2 regions of the Alkalibaculum bacchi genome follow, and region 1 is predicted to be linked to the other one. Evidence: riboswitches for the same ligand, from Rfam matches in the RefSeq annotation. Region 1 holds a riboswitch; the other holds the start of a gene.
What was found. Region 1 has a riboswitch for FMN ahead of ribD (bifunctional diaminohydroxyphosphoribosylaminopyrimidine deaminase/5-amino-6-(5-phosphoribosylamino)uracil reductase RibD). Riboswitches for the same ligand answer to the same signal wherever they lie in the genome.
Positions count from the first base shown of each region.

Region 2: it holds a riboswitch for FMN, as region 1 does, so the genes downstream of both, DES36_RS00475 (ECF transporter S component) here and ribD (bifunctional diaminohydroxyphosphoribosylaminopyrimidine deaminase/5-amino-6-(5-phosphoribosylamino)uracil reductase RibD) in region 1, are expected to answer to the same signal.

Region 1 covers NZ_QNRX01000006.1:6,792-13,714, forward strand. The annotation lists gene DES36_RS05545 (O-acetylhomoserine aminocarboxypropyltransferase/cysteine synthase family protein) at 1-167, opposite strand, end outside; gene metA (homoserine O-acetyltransferase MetA) at 285-1,205, opposite strand; gene grxC (glutaredoxin 3) at 1,365-1,610, shown strand; gene DES36_RS05560 (Fur family transcriptional regulator) at 1,707-2,126, shown strand; gene rbr (rubrerythrin) at 2,175-2,720, shown strand; gene DES36_RS05570 (DUF3842 family protein) at 3,125-3,550, shown strand; gene DES36_RS05575 (CooT family nickel-binding protein) at 3,543-3,731, shown strand; FMN riboswitch at 3,798-3,913, shown strand; gene ribD (bifunctional diaminohydroxyphosphoribosylaminopyrimidine deaminase/5-amino-6-(5-phosphoribosylamino)uracil reductase RibD) at 4,187-5,281, shown strand; gene DES36_RS05585 (riboflavin synthase) at 5,287-5,925, shown strand; gene DES36_RS05590 (bifunctional 3,4-dihydroxy-2-butanone-4-phosphate synthase/GTP cyclohydrolase II) at 6,151-6,923, shown strand, end outside.
Region 2 covers NZ_QNRX01000001.1:97,419-104,341, forward strand. The annotation lists gene tsaB (tRNA (adenosine(37)-N6)-threonylcarbamoyltransferase complex dimerization subunit type 1 TsaB) at 5-715, opposite strand; gene tsaE (tRNA (adenosine(37)-N6)-threonylcarbamoyltransferase complex ATPase subunit type 1 TsaE) at 742-1,185, opposite strand; gene DES36_RS00465 (homocysteine S-methyltransferase family protein) at 1,326-3,068, opposite strand; gene DES36_RS00470 (alpha/beta-type small acid-soluble spore protein) at 3,339-3,524, shown strand; gene DES36_RS00475 (ECF transporter S component) at 3,712-4,299, opposite strand; FMN riboswitch at 4,551-4,666, opposite strand; gene DES36_RS00480 (Tex family protein) at 4,827-6,923, opposite strand, start outside.

The sequences.
Region 1 (6,923 bases):
ATATTTCCGGATTCCTTTAATGCAAATAAATTTGCTGCATGATCTGCATCGTGAAACACGTATGAAGTCGTTTGATAAATTGGAACTGCTCTAGAGCCTGTAGTAGGGTCTGGAACTTGTCCAGCATGAACTTGTAGTGTATCAAATTTTAATTCTCTCTTTGACATGAATGACACTCCTTTATAAATAATACGGATATTTTTGCTGAAAGCGGAAAGCTGACAGCTGAAACTTAGGTCGCCTGGGGGGAACCCACTTTAAAAGTTCCGCTGTCCGCATTCTGCTTACCTTCCAAGACTCTCTAAATCATATGGTGTTTCTTGATATACATAGTAATTTAACCAATTCGAAAACAATAAATTGGCGTGGGATCTCCATCTTACAATGGGTTCCTTTTGAGGATTATCCTCTGGATAGTAATTTTGTGGTACATTAATATTTAAACCCTTCTCTATATCTCGATCATATTCAGCCTTTAGTGTTAAGGGATCGTATTCCGAATGTCCCATGACAAAGACAAATTTATGGTCTTTGGATTTAATGATGTAAAGCCCTGCTTGATCAGATATCGACACAATATCTAAATCCCCTACTTCTTCTACCTCTTCTTCCTTTACATAAGTAAATCTAGAATGTGGAGCGTAAAACTCATCGTCAAAACCTCTAAGAAGCATGGTGTTTTTCTTAGTGACCCTGTGTTTATACACGCCAAATACTTTCTCTTCTACAGGGTATTTTTTTATTCCATAATGATAGTATAATCCTGCCTGAGCTCCCCAACATATATGCATGGTAGAATAAACATTTGTCTTACTCCACTCCATGATTTCCGTCAGTTCATCCCAATAATCGACCTCTTCAAAGCTCATTGTTTCAACAGGTGCTCCCGTAATCACTAGTCCATCAAATTTTTGATTTCTAATTTCATCAAAGGTCTGATAGAAGTTAATCAAGTGGTCTTCTGGAGTATTTTTCGCCTTATGGCTTTTGGGATGTATGAGCACAGCTTCCACTTGTATAGGTGTGTTACTTAAAAGCCTCATTAATTGTGCCTCTGTAACAATTTTTGTCGGCATTAAATTGAGTATGACAATTTTTAAAGGTCGGATATCTTGAGATATGGCTCTCGTCTCATGCATGACAAAGATGCTCTCTTTAGCTAATATGCCCTCAGCTGGCAAACCATCTGGTATTTTAATAGGCACTGTGTCCACATCCTCTCGTAAAATGTTTGGTGATTGTAGATAATTGTTTGTATTATAGCATTTTAAATAGAATTTTTAAATAGTTTTAATATATTGATTAATTAAAGGAAAAAATGAGAATATATAGATATGTACAAAAATAATAATTGGAGGTCACTCATGGCAAAAGTACAATTATATACATGGAGTTATTGTCCTTACTGTAAAAGGGCAAAAGAGATATTAGATGATAAAAATATTCCTTATTCTGAAACCATAATAGATGGCGATGGCCAAAAGAAACGAGAACTATACCAAAAAACTGGGCAGAACACTGTCCCCTATATCTTTATTGATGAAAATTTTATTGGAGGTTGTTCACATCTTGAAGAGTTAAATAAATCAGAAAAACTAAATAAATTATAGCTTGACAAATCCCCATAATTACATTAACATATAAATTGTAATCATTACAAATATGAATTAATTACATGTTTGTAGGGGGTGAAAGGTATCAATTCTATGGACTTAAAAAATTACTTAGGTTCTAAAAATATAAAACCTTCATATCCTCGTATCAGAATCTACGAGTATCTTTCTAAACATCACACTCATCCTACTGTAGATGAAATTTACCTATCTCTTTTACAGGAAATGCCTACTCTATCAAAGACTACGATCTATAATACTTTGAAGATTTTTATAGAAAAGGGCCTGGTAAAATTAGTCACTATCGAAGATAATGAAACGAGATATGATGTAGATACAAACAATCATGGTCATTTTAAATGTGAAAATTGTAGAAAGATTTATGATTTTCCTGTAAACTTAGAATACGATCTTAGAGATGAGTTAAATGGTTTTCAAATCAAAGAAAGAAGTATTTATTTTAAAGGTATTTGTGGAGCTTGTAATAATGAACTTGATAAAGTAAAAGAATAGAATCACTTTATCAAGTTACTTATAAAAAACAATTCAGGAGGTTTTTTAATGAAAGAGTATAATTTAAAGGGAACAAAAACAGAACAAAATTTAAGAGATGCCTTCTCTGGTGAAGCGCAAGCCTATACTAAATACAGCTATTTTGCTAGTGCTGCAAAAAAAGAAGGCTATGAACAAATCATGGGCATTTTTGAAGAGACCGCTAAAAATGAAAAAGAGCACGCAAAATTATGGTTTAAATATTTAAAAGGTATTGGTACAACTGCAGAAAACTTAGTTAGCGCAGCAGAAGGTGAACACTACGAGTGGACTGATATGTACGAAAGAATGGCAAAAGAAGCTAGAGAAGAAGGCTTTGATGAAATCGCTGATAAAATGGAAGGCGTTTTAAAAATCGAAAAAGAACATGAAGAAAGATACAAAGCTCTCTTGGATAGAGTAGAATCGGCAACCGTATTTATTGGCGACGAAGAATATACAGTATGGAAGTGTAGAAATTGCGGACACATCCATATTGGAAAAGAAGCACCAGAAATTTGCCCTGTATGTGATCACGCAAGAGCACATTTTGAAAGAAGATTAATCAACTACTAAAAAACAGGCTTACGCCTGTTTTTTTGGTTAGTCGGTTGGTTCGTTGGACGGTTGGGAGGGAAAACGCCTAAGCTGAAAGCTCAAGGCTGAATGCGGAAAGCTATAAGTTCGAATGTTAGAAAACCCAGATGGTTAGTTGGTTTGTTCGTTAGGAAAGGCAATACTCGCCTTCAGCGAGCTATGCTTTTGCTTACCACCTTACCACCTTACCACCTTACCACCTTAATTTTTCTATTGACTGATATTCTCTTAACGTGCTATATTATAAGTAGCGAATCATGAAGATTCTACTAAATTACAAAGAAGAAACAGACTCATGAAGGGACTGGCTAGTTGCTGTGCCCAAAAATGAGTTTTTTTATTTTATGGCAACTTTTGCCACTGTGGAAGGGAGAACAATTAGCATGAAAATTGCTGTTATAGACGGACAAGGTGGCGGTATTGGACGAGTAATCATCGACAAAATGCGCAACACCCTACCCCGGGACATTCATATCATCGCATTAGGAACCAATTCTCTGGCTACTGCTGCTATGTTAAAAGCAGGGGCAAACGAAGGAGCGACTGGAGAAAATCCTATTGTAGTTAATGTTTGTGAAGTTGATATAGTGGTTGGCAGTATCGCTATTTTAGCAGCTGACGGATTAACGGGAGAAGTAACAGATAAAATGGCTAATGCCATCGCTCGAAGCAAAGCAGCTAAAGTATTCATTCCGTTAAATAAATATAATATCCATGTAGCCGGCGTAGTAAACGAGCCATTGCCACATTATATTGAAGATGCTATAAAAATCATAAAAGAAATATTAGGAGGATCTAAAAATGTGTGAAGCAAATGTGTATTTATTAGAAGACGATGGTGTAAAAACTCTACTTTTAGAATCTGTTGATCGAATTATTCCTCAAGGAGAGAATCTCTACCTTGAAAATATATTTGGTGAACGAAAGACCATTAAAGCACAAATTGCTGAAATGGCACTTGTTGATCATAAAATCATTCTCAAACCATAATAAGCGCGAAGCGCATAATTCCTATTGACATAAATTTATCCATATGTTATATTGTACTCAACTTAATAAATACTTCAGGGCAGGGTGCAATTCCCGACCGGCGGTAAAGTCCGCGAACCTATTTAGGTTGACTTGGTGAGATTCCAAGACCGACAGTAAAGTCTGGATGGAAGAAGTAGTAAACACGGCGTACACAATAGATGTCTTTTATTTGTGATTACTAGCTATTTTAAGCTCTGGAATATTTATTCCAGAGCTTTTTTGCGTGAACCAGTGAGCCAGGCGACTGCCAAGATGCAGAATGAGTGAAAACGTCCTTAACAAGCAACAATAAGGATATCTCAAAATTACATGAAAAACCCAAAAATGTATAAGCTATCTAAAGCAGTGTTACTTTTTTATCTCAAATGTAATTTTTATACATATTTTAAATTATTTTGAAGAAGGTGATTTCAATAGATACTGTGTATATGCAACGAGCACTTGAATTATCTAAGAAGGGTATAGGCTATACAAACCCGAACCCCCTAGTTGGTGCTGTAATCGTAAAAGAAGGGCGAATTATAGGAGAAGGTTATCATAAGTATCTTGGGGGACCACATGCTGAAATTGATGCTTTTCAAAATGCTATAGAGGATGTATCAGGCTCTACTATGTACGTGACTCTAGAACCTTGTTCTCATTATGGACGCACTCCCCCTTGTGCTGAGACCATTGTAAAAAACAAAATATCCAAAGTAGTCGTGGCCACAACAGATCCCAATCCTTTAGTAGCAGGAAGGGGAATTCAAGTGTTAAGAGAACATGGCATAGAAGTTATTACAGATATACTAAAAGATGAAGCCATGAAGATCAATGAAATATTTATTAAGTATATAAGCACAAAAAAGCCTTTTTGCATTATGAAGACAGCAATGACTTTAGACGGAAAAATTGCCACAGCAAGTGGCCAATCAAAATGGATTACAGGAGAAGCTTCTAGAACCGTCGTTCATCAACTTCGCCATCGGGTATCTGGTATTATGGTGGGCATTGGAACCATTTTAAAAGACGACCCCTCTCTGACCACTCGGTTAGATGCAATAGAAGGAATGGACCCTATACGAGTTATCGTTGACAGCAAGGCTCGCATACCGTTAAATGCAAAGGTTCTTAATCTTAAGTCTAATGCTAAGACCATCATTGTTACTACAGAGCTTGCAGATTCTAAAAAACTAAAGGCATTAAAAGAGAAAAACGCCAAAATTATCATTACTCCCCTAAAGAACGATAGAGTGGATCTGCCTTATTTAATGAAGCAACTAGGAGAAATGGGTATGGACAGCATCTTATTAGAAGGTGGGTCTGAATTGAATTTTAGCGCTATAGAGTCCTCTATCGTAGATAAGGTAATTGCTTTTGTAGCACCTAAAATTGTGGGCGGCAAACTTTCAAAAACACCTGTAGGTGGCCTAGGGATAGAGCATTTATCTGAAGCTTATGTTTTAGATGATTTAAAGGTATCCATAGTAAGCGAAGACATTATGATAGAAGGATATCCTAGGAGGTAATATACATGTTTACAGGATTAGTAGAAGAAATTGGCATCGTTAAAAACATACAAAAAACAAGTCAATCAGCCAGGATTACTATAGAGGCTAGTATTGTTTTAGAAGACGTAAAACTAGGCGATAGCATTTGTACAAATGGAGTGTGCTTGACCGTAACAAATCTTCAGAACAATCGTTTTTCCGTAGATGTAATGCCAGAAACCGTTCGCGCTAGCAGCCTGAAATCTCTACGCTCTGGCAGTAGCGTAAATTTAGAAAGGGCTTTAAAGGCTAGCGACCGTCTTGGAGGTCATATTGTCTCTGGTCATATTGATGGCGTAGGCATTATTCAACATTTTAAAGAAGAAGAAAACGCTACGTGGATTACCATTGCAACGCAGCAAAGCATTCTTAAATACATCGTAGAAAGAGGGTCTATCGCTATTGATGGTACAAGTTTAACCGTTGCATATGTAGACGATAGAGTATTTAAAGTGTCCATCATCCCCCATACAAAAGAAAAGACTATCCTTCTAAGGAAAAGAATAGGTGATGAAGTAAATCTTGAATGTGATGTAATAGGAAAATACGTGGAAAAGCTTACAAGATACAGCAACGATAGCACTATAAATATGGATTTCCTAGCAAGCAATGGATTTATTTGATGCCGGCAATTAGCGACCAGCCACCAGCATTCAGCTATCAGCACTTTAGGGCTAAGCTTCGCGGGTCCAAAAATCCTTCACTGGCGCTCAGGATGACAATGCAGGAGTTTGGGTCATTGCTCTGGCTCGGAGACGAGTTTCCGCTTTCAGCTTTCCGCCATGTACTTCAATAAGCAAGAAAAGACTAGATAATAAAAACAAAGAAGAAAAAAGGAGTTGTATAGATTGTACAAATTTAACACTATTGAAGAATCATTAGAAGATATCAAAGAGGGTAAAGTCATCGTAATCGTCGACGACGAAGGTCGAGAAAATGAAGGGGATTTATATGTCGCTGCTGAGAAAGCAACTCCAGAAAGCATTAACTTCATGGCAAAATACGGCAGAGGCCTTATTTGCACTCCTATGAAAAAACAAAGATTAGAAGAATTGAAAATTCCTCAAATGTCACATATCAATACAGACCCAAAATGTACTGCCTTTACTGTTTCAGTAGACGCTAAAGAGGTCGCTACAGGAATTTCTGCTTATGAAAGATCGAAAACCATTATAAAGCTAACACAATCAGATGCTAGCAATCAAAGCTTCACTAGCCCAGGACATGTATTTCCTTTAGCAGCGGTAGATGGAGGAGTTCTAAAGAGAGATGGTCATACAGAGGCAGCTGTAGATTTAGCTGAATTAGCTGGACTTTATCCTGCTGGTGTAATCTGCGAAATCATGAACGATGATGGAACTATGGCAAGAGTTCCTGAATTAATGGAGTACGTAAAGATTCACAACTTAAAGATTATTACGATTGCAGACTTAATAGAGTATAAAAAAAAACAAGAAAAGATCGTTGAAAACTGTGCTAGAGCTCAGATGCCTACAAAATACGGGGAATTTGAAATCGTCGCTTTTAGAGAAAAACACTCAAATTTAGAACATGTAGCTTTAATCAAAGGAGATATTTCTAATAGCAAACCTGTACTTGTACGAGTTCATTCTCAATGCTT
Region 2 (6,923 bases), on a different contig from region 1:
TTGTTCAACTATTGTTCTTTTTCAATTCCATCTGTATTTCCGCTTGAGATTTTCGCATGTAGTTTGGTTCTAGATTGGAATAGGTGGTGGTTACTCCTTTTTTAGCAACATCTAAGGACAAACTGGCTAGAGAGGAAGCCTTTGGCATTCTACTAGATACTGGGGCTACTTTTAGCAAATTTTTGTATTTTTCTAGAGCTTCGTAGGGGATTTTTTTTACGCCATCTCCTAATAGAACCACTCCTTTTCCTTGACCTGTAATGATATTTAAAAGCTCCTCTATAGAATACACAGATTCTTGAGTTAATGCTTGTAAACCTTCTTCTGTCCATTCATAAAAACAAGTGTATACTTGATCCCTTTGTGCGTCAATAATAGGGCATATGATTTCCTTGCAAAAAGGCAGATTATATGCTAAAGCTTCTAATGTGGATAAAGGGATGACCGGTTTATTTAAACTTTGGGCTAAGCCCTTAACCGTAGCTATAGCGATTCTAAGCCCTGTAAAAGAACCAGGTCCTACTGTACAGCTAAATAAATCTACATCTTTAAGTTCTAAACCTGAATTTTTTAGCACCTCTTCGATTAAAAGCATAAGCCTTTCTGAATGATTTTTTTTCTTAGAATGTATGGTAGTTTCACTATATAGTTTTTCTTCATCTGCTATTGCAGCAGTTGCAACTACAGTTGCAGTATCTAAGGCCAATATTTTCATAATATTCCTACTTTCTACGTTATACTTCATAAATGAATGTCATAATACTCTAAGCCTTTAAGAAGAAGGCTTCTCTTATTAAAATCTTCTGCCTTATTTAACGTAATCCATATCTTTTTCTGTGGTAGCTCATGAGCAATAATATCTGCCCACTCAATAATAATCACACTATCATCTCGGATGTACTCCTCAAAACCCATTGCAGATAATTCATCGTAATCACTTACTCTATAAATATCAAAGTGATAAACGAAACAATCATCTAGATGGTATTCGTTGACTAATGTATAGGTAGGGCTCGTTATATACTTGTCTTCTACGCCTAAGCCCCGAATGATTCCCTGGGATAATGCGGTCTTGCCGGCTCCCATTTCACCTTCGATACACACAATAGAACCAGGAGGGAGTTTTTGGCCTAGAGCAAATCCAAACTCATAAGTTTCCTCTGACGACTTGCTATTTATTTTCATTTGTTCTCCTTTCGTCAATAAGCGGAAAGCAGAAAGCAAAAAGCCGAAAAAGCAATTTGCTTTCTGTCAAATAATCTTTCCTTTGGAATTTCTGCTAAAGAGATGTTACATTTCGAAATAAATGAATTCCTAAGCTTATCTTATGATCTACTATTGGGAGCTACATCTACTTCAGTAGTATTAATACGATATTTCTTAGTATACTCTTTGCCATTAGGGTCTGTGCCTGTAAAAACTCTGTAGGCTTCTATGGTTTCAAGCATATCTTTATCATATACGTTCATCATGACTGCATCAAGACCTTTGGCTAAAGCCATTGCAAAATACGTTCGATCTAGCACCCTTCGGTTAGGTAAACTAAAGGACACATTAGCAACACCTAACATAGTCTTTACTCCTAGTTTCTTTATCTGTTCTACTACTTGTAGGGTATCCATCAAACTCTCTCCGTGTGTTTTAGCAGGAAGAGACAGACAGTCTACGATGATATCCTTTTTATCAATGCCATATTCTGAAGCCCTTTGAATAATCTTTTTAGCAATCTCAACCCTTTCTGAGGCCTTTTCGCAAATTCCCCTTTCATCAAAAGTCATTGCAATAACTAAAGAACCGTATTTTTGCGCAATTGGGAAGATCTTCTTCATACTCTTCTCTGTACCATTGACAGAATTAATGATTGCTTTTCCTGGATATACTCGCAAAGCTGCTTCAATGATTTCAGCGTGAATGCTGTCAATTTGAAGTGGTGCGTCTACGCTTGAAGCGATTTCTTCTATTCCACAAAGCATAGCCTCCATCTCGTCAACTCCAGGAACGCTAACATTTAAATTAATAATTTGTGCGCCACATTTTTTTTGTTTTCTAGCAGTGGAATAGAAAAAAGAATCCTTCTTATTTAAAAGAGCATCTGTATACTCTTTTCTTCCGGTTGGAACTAAGGCCTCACCCATGATGGTAATCCCTTCAAATAAGATGGGGTTTTTTGGTGATGCTGCAATGGTAAAATTTTTCTTTTCTTGAAGATTTAACTCCACATTTTGTAATAGTTTTTTACATTCTGCAATATGAAGTGGTGTTGTTCCGCAACACCCTCCAACTATGGATACTCCCATATGAACCATCTTTTTCATATTTTCAGCAAATGCCTTTTCATCAATATCATAGTGAGTTTGATTGTCTACTACTATTGGAAGCCCAGCATTAGGCTGCGCAATAATTGGTGTAGAAGAATAAGCCACGATCTTTTCAACTATAGGAAGTAATTGTTCTGGGCCAAAGGAACAATTAATGCCTATAGCATCTACTCTTAAACCTTCCAATACAGCTACCATAGTCACTGGATCTACACCAAACATGGTTTTTCCGTTTTTGTTAAAAGTCATCGTGCATACAATTGGTAAATCGGAATTTTCTTTTGCTGCTAAAACGGCAATTCTTGCTTCTGAAATATCCGTCATAGTCTCAACTATAATGAGATCACAACCTGCTTTCTTTCCAGCTAGAACTTGTTTTTTAAATTGTTCATACGCTTCATCAAAGGTCAAATCTCCAATAGGCTCCATCATTTTTCCTAAAGGTCCTATATCTAATGCCACATAAGCGTCTTCTGCTACTTCTCTAGCATTATGAACCCCTGCAGTAATAATCTCTTCAAGGGAATAATTGCTCCCCTTTAACTTAAAGTCATTGGCTCCAAAAGTATTGGTAGTAATTACATTTGCTCCAGCATGTACATATTCTTTGTGAATTTTTTGAATGAGTTCTGGTTTCGTTATATTAAGTTCATCTGGAATCTTAGCTTCTGGTGCCTCCGCTTGAATCCTCGTTCCCAAAGCTCCATCAAAGATGAGTAATTCCCGTCCTAATTTGTCTATTATATCCATTTTTCTATTCTCCGCCCCTTCTTTTTTAAAATATTTAATAAACTTATTAACTTATTAAATATTTTTCATCTTTCAACAAATCATATATGTATTATAACAATATTGTGCTTTAAAAAAAACTTATTTCAACTATTGTTCAATAGTATTTACAAAAATTGTAATCAAAAATCTCTTTATATCTTTGATTCAATACTACAAAATATTACCAGATTATTTTTTTGAAATAGATACAAACTATAACTACACCAACAAATAAAGGAGGCAACAAAAATGAGTAGAAGAAAACAAAAAGCAGGATTAGAAAATTTTAAACAAGAATGTGCTAATGATTTAAACATTAATTTGAAACAAGGCTACAATGGAGATTTAACTTCTAAGCAAGCTGGCTCCATTGGTGGAGAAATGGTTAAGAGAATGGTTCGTTCTTACGAAGAAAAAAATATGAATAATCAATAATAAAAAATGTGCCTTGGTTGCTAGTCATTAGTTTCTAGTCACTAGCACTAATGTATTTCTTTAGGGTCTAAATGCTTCATTTACGCTTAAGTGTCTAATAAATCATTAAATCCTAAAGTAAAATTTTCAATAAAAGACATGAAAGCGTCCCTCTATGGGACGCTTTCAACATTCTAATTTTCGAAATTTATTTATGTAATATAGGAGATACTTTTTTATACATTAACATAGTGATAATAGAAATACCTAAAGTTTTTAATATATTAAATGGTGTAATTCCGTATAATATTAATGTTAAATAGTCTTTTATAGCCGGATTCACTACAGAGCCCATTCCTACAATTGCTTCCATTGGCATCATGGTCTCGTAAAATGGAAGAGTAATATAATAGTTTACAAATCCTGCAATGATAATCATGCTTATGGCTCCTACTGTCAATCCAGTAATTGCATTTTTCTTTGTTTTCTCACGTTTATAAATCATTCCTATAGGAATGACCCAAGCACAACCTATAAGGAAGTTTGCCAATTGTCCTACCCCACCTGTTTCCGATCCTTTTACAATAAGATGCAAAATATTTTTGATGAACTCGATAAGTACACCAGCTACTGGACCCATAGAAAAAGCACCTAGTATAGCGGGAATATCGCTGACATCAATTTTTAAAAACGCTGGAAATAACATAGGAATAGGAAAATCAATATACATTAAAATAAATGCAATTGTACTGAGAACTGCTATTCTCACCAAATATTTTGTTTTGTTGCTAGCCATAATAAAGCCTCCTTAAATTATAATTGGAATAATTACTCTCATGTGGATAAGAAAGCGCCTTCGGCACTTTAGTCGTTCATCTTTAATCCTTAGCATTCGGGCATTCCTTTTGGGTCAAAATCCTTCGCTTGCGCTCAGGATGACTAGGAAAGAGCTAGGTCAAAAGTGGGACTTTCGTATTCAATAAAAAACCAGCTCTCAATTACTCAAGGGCTGGTTTTATACTAACTTAATATTAACGTAAGTCAAATATTAATCCTCTCTCATCCAGACTTTACTGTCGGTCTTGGAATTGCACCAAGTCAACCTAAAAAGGCTCGCGGACTTTACCGCCGGTCGGGAATTGCACCCTGCCCTGAGAATTTAATTATTCTTTTATGAGATAACTATAACATACTCGGCATAAGAGTGCAATGCCTTTTTAACTATAGTCGAACGGTTGTTTTTTAACAGTAGTTAAACCATTGTTGAACAGTCGCTAGACAGTAGTCAAACAATGGCTTAACCATAGTTTAACTATCGTCCCACTATTGCTCTTCTTTCATACTAAGTGAAATTCGTCCTCTCTCTACGTCTACTCCTATGACTCTTACTTTGACAATATCGCCTACTGCCACTACATCCATAGGGTTTCTGACAAATTTATCGCTTAATTGTGAAATGTGCACTAATCCATCTTGATGTACTCCTATATCTACAAAAGCGCCAAAGTCAATTACATTACGTACAGTTCCTGTCAGTACCATACCTTCTTTAAGGTCTTTTACTTCCATTACTTCTGTCTTAAAGATTGGTCTATCGAATTCATCTCGAGGATCCCTTCCTGGTTTTTGAATTTCTTTTAGGATATCCACAAGGGTTAGCTTTCCAATGGACAAATCATTAGAGAACTGTTCTATATTTACCTTACTAAAGGCTTTACCTATTTCAGAATATTTTGTTCGTATATCTTCAATTTTATAATTGAAATGATCTAAAAGCCTTATTGCATCTTCATAAGATTCTGGATGCACGGCAGTATTATCTAAGGGATTTTCGCCTTCTGAAATCCTTAAAAAGCCTGCCGCTTGTTCAAAAGCCTTGTCCCCAATTTTTTTTACCTTTTTTATGGTAGCTCTATTTGTAAAAGGACCATTTTCTCTTCTATATTCAATAATATTTTGAGCAGTTGTATTGTTAAGACCAGAAATATTTTTTAAGAGAGACACAGACGCTGTATTAATATCTACTCCAACGCTGTTCACCACGTCTTCAATGACTCCATCTAATGATTTTTGAAGCTCTTTTTGATTTACATCGTGTTGATATTGTCCTACTCCTATGTGCTTTGGATCGATCTTTACCAATTCAGCTAAGGGATCTTGTAATCTTCTAGCAATAGAAATAGCTCCTCTTAAAGATACATTGATATCTGGAAATTCTTCATTGGCTAATTTTGATGCAGAATATACAGATGCCCCTGCTTCATTGACTACTAGGTATTCTACTTTTAAATTGTTCTTCTTAATAAAACCTGCCACAATGATTTCTGATTCCCTAGAAGCCGTTCCATTTCCTATAGCAATTAATGTAATAGCGTGGTTTTTGACAAGGCGTAAAAGGGTCTTTTCAGATTCTTCAATCTTATTCTCAGGAGCAGTAGGATAGATCGTAGCCGTATCTAAAAGTTCTCCAAATTCATCTACTACAGCTAGCTTGCAACCTGTACGAAAGGCTGGATCAAAGCCTAAAACCACCCGACCTTTTACTGGTGGCTGCAATAAATAGTTCTTTAAATTAGTGGCAAATACCTTTATAGCTTCTTTTTCCGCTACTTCAGTAAGGGTAGAACGGATTTCTCGCTCTATTGAAGGAAAAATAAGTCTCTTATAAGAGTCTTTTATAGCATCTATCATAAATTGATTTGTGTGTTCATTTAAGAGTTTGCTGTTTAAATACTGCAAAATTCTTTCTTCATCCATCTGAACCTTTACATTCAGTATGCCTTTTTTCTCTCCACGATTCGTTGCTAGTACTCGATGATTTGCAATTTTATTTACTTTTTCAGAGAAATCGTAGTACATCTCAAATTCTGTGATCTCTTCCTGCGATTTCTTCGAGTAAGTGGATGTAAGAAAACCATATTCAAAGACGAATTCACGAATCTTTTTACGATACTCAGCCTCATCAGATATATCCTCAGCTATAATATCCATAGCTTTGATTACAGCGTCTTCTCCAGTTTCAATTTTCTTTTCAAGATCAATGTATTTCTTACCTTCTTGAAGAATCTCTTCATCTGTGGATATTTGCAGTCGAATAAGCGTAGCGAGTGGCTCTAAACCTAATTCTCTAGCTATAACGGCCCTAGTCTTTCGTTTTTGCTTATACGGAAGGTATAAATCCTCAACTTCTTGGAGGATTCCCGCCATTTCGATTTTTTTAGTTAGTCCATCTGTCAATTTACCCTGGTTTTCAATAGAACGGAGGACTTCTTCTTTTCGTTTTTCTAAATGCCTTAAATACATTAATCTTTCATCTAATTCACGAAGAGTAACATCATCTAAATTTCCAGTGGCTTCCTTGCGATATCTAGCAATAAAAGGAATCGTATTTCCCTCGTCGATGAGATGAATTGTAGTCTC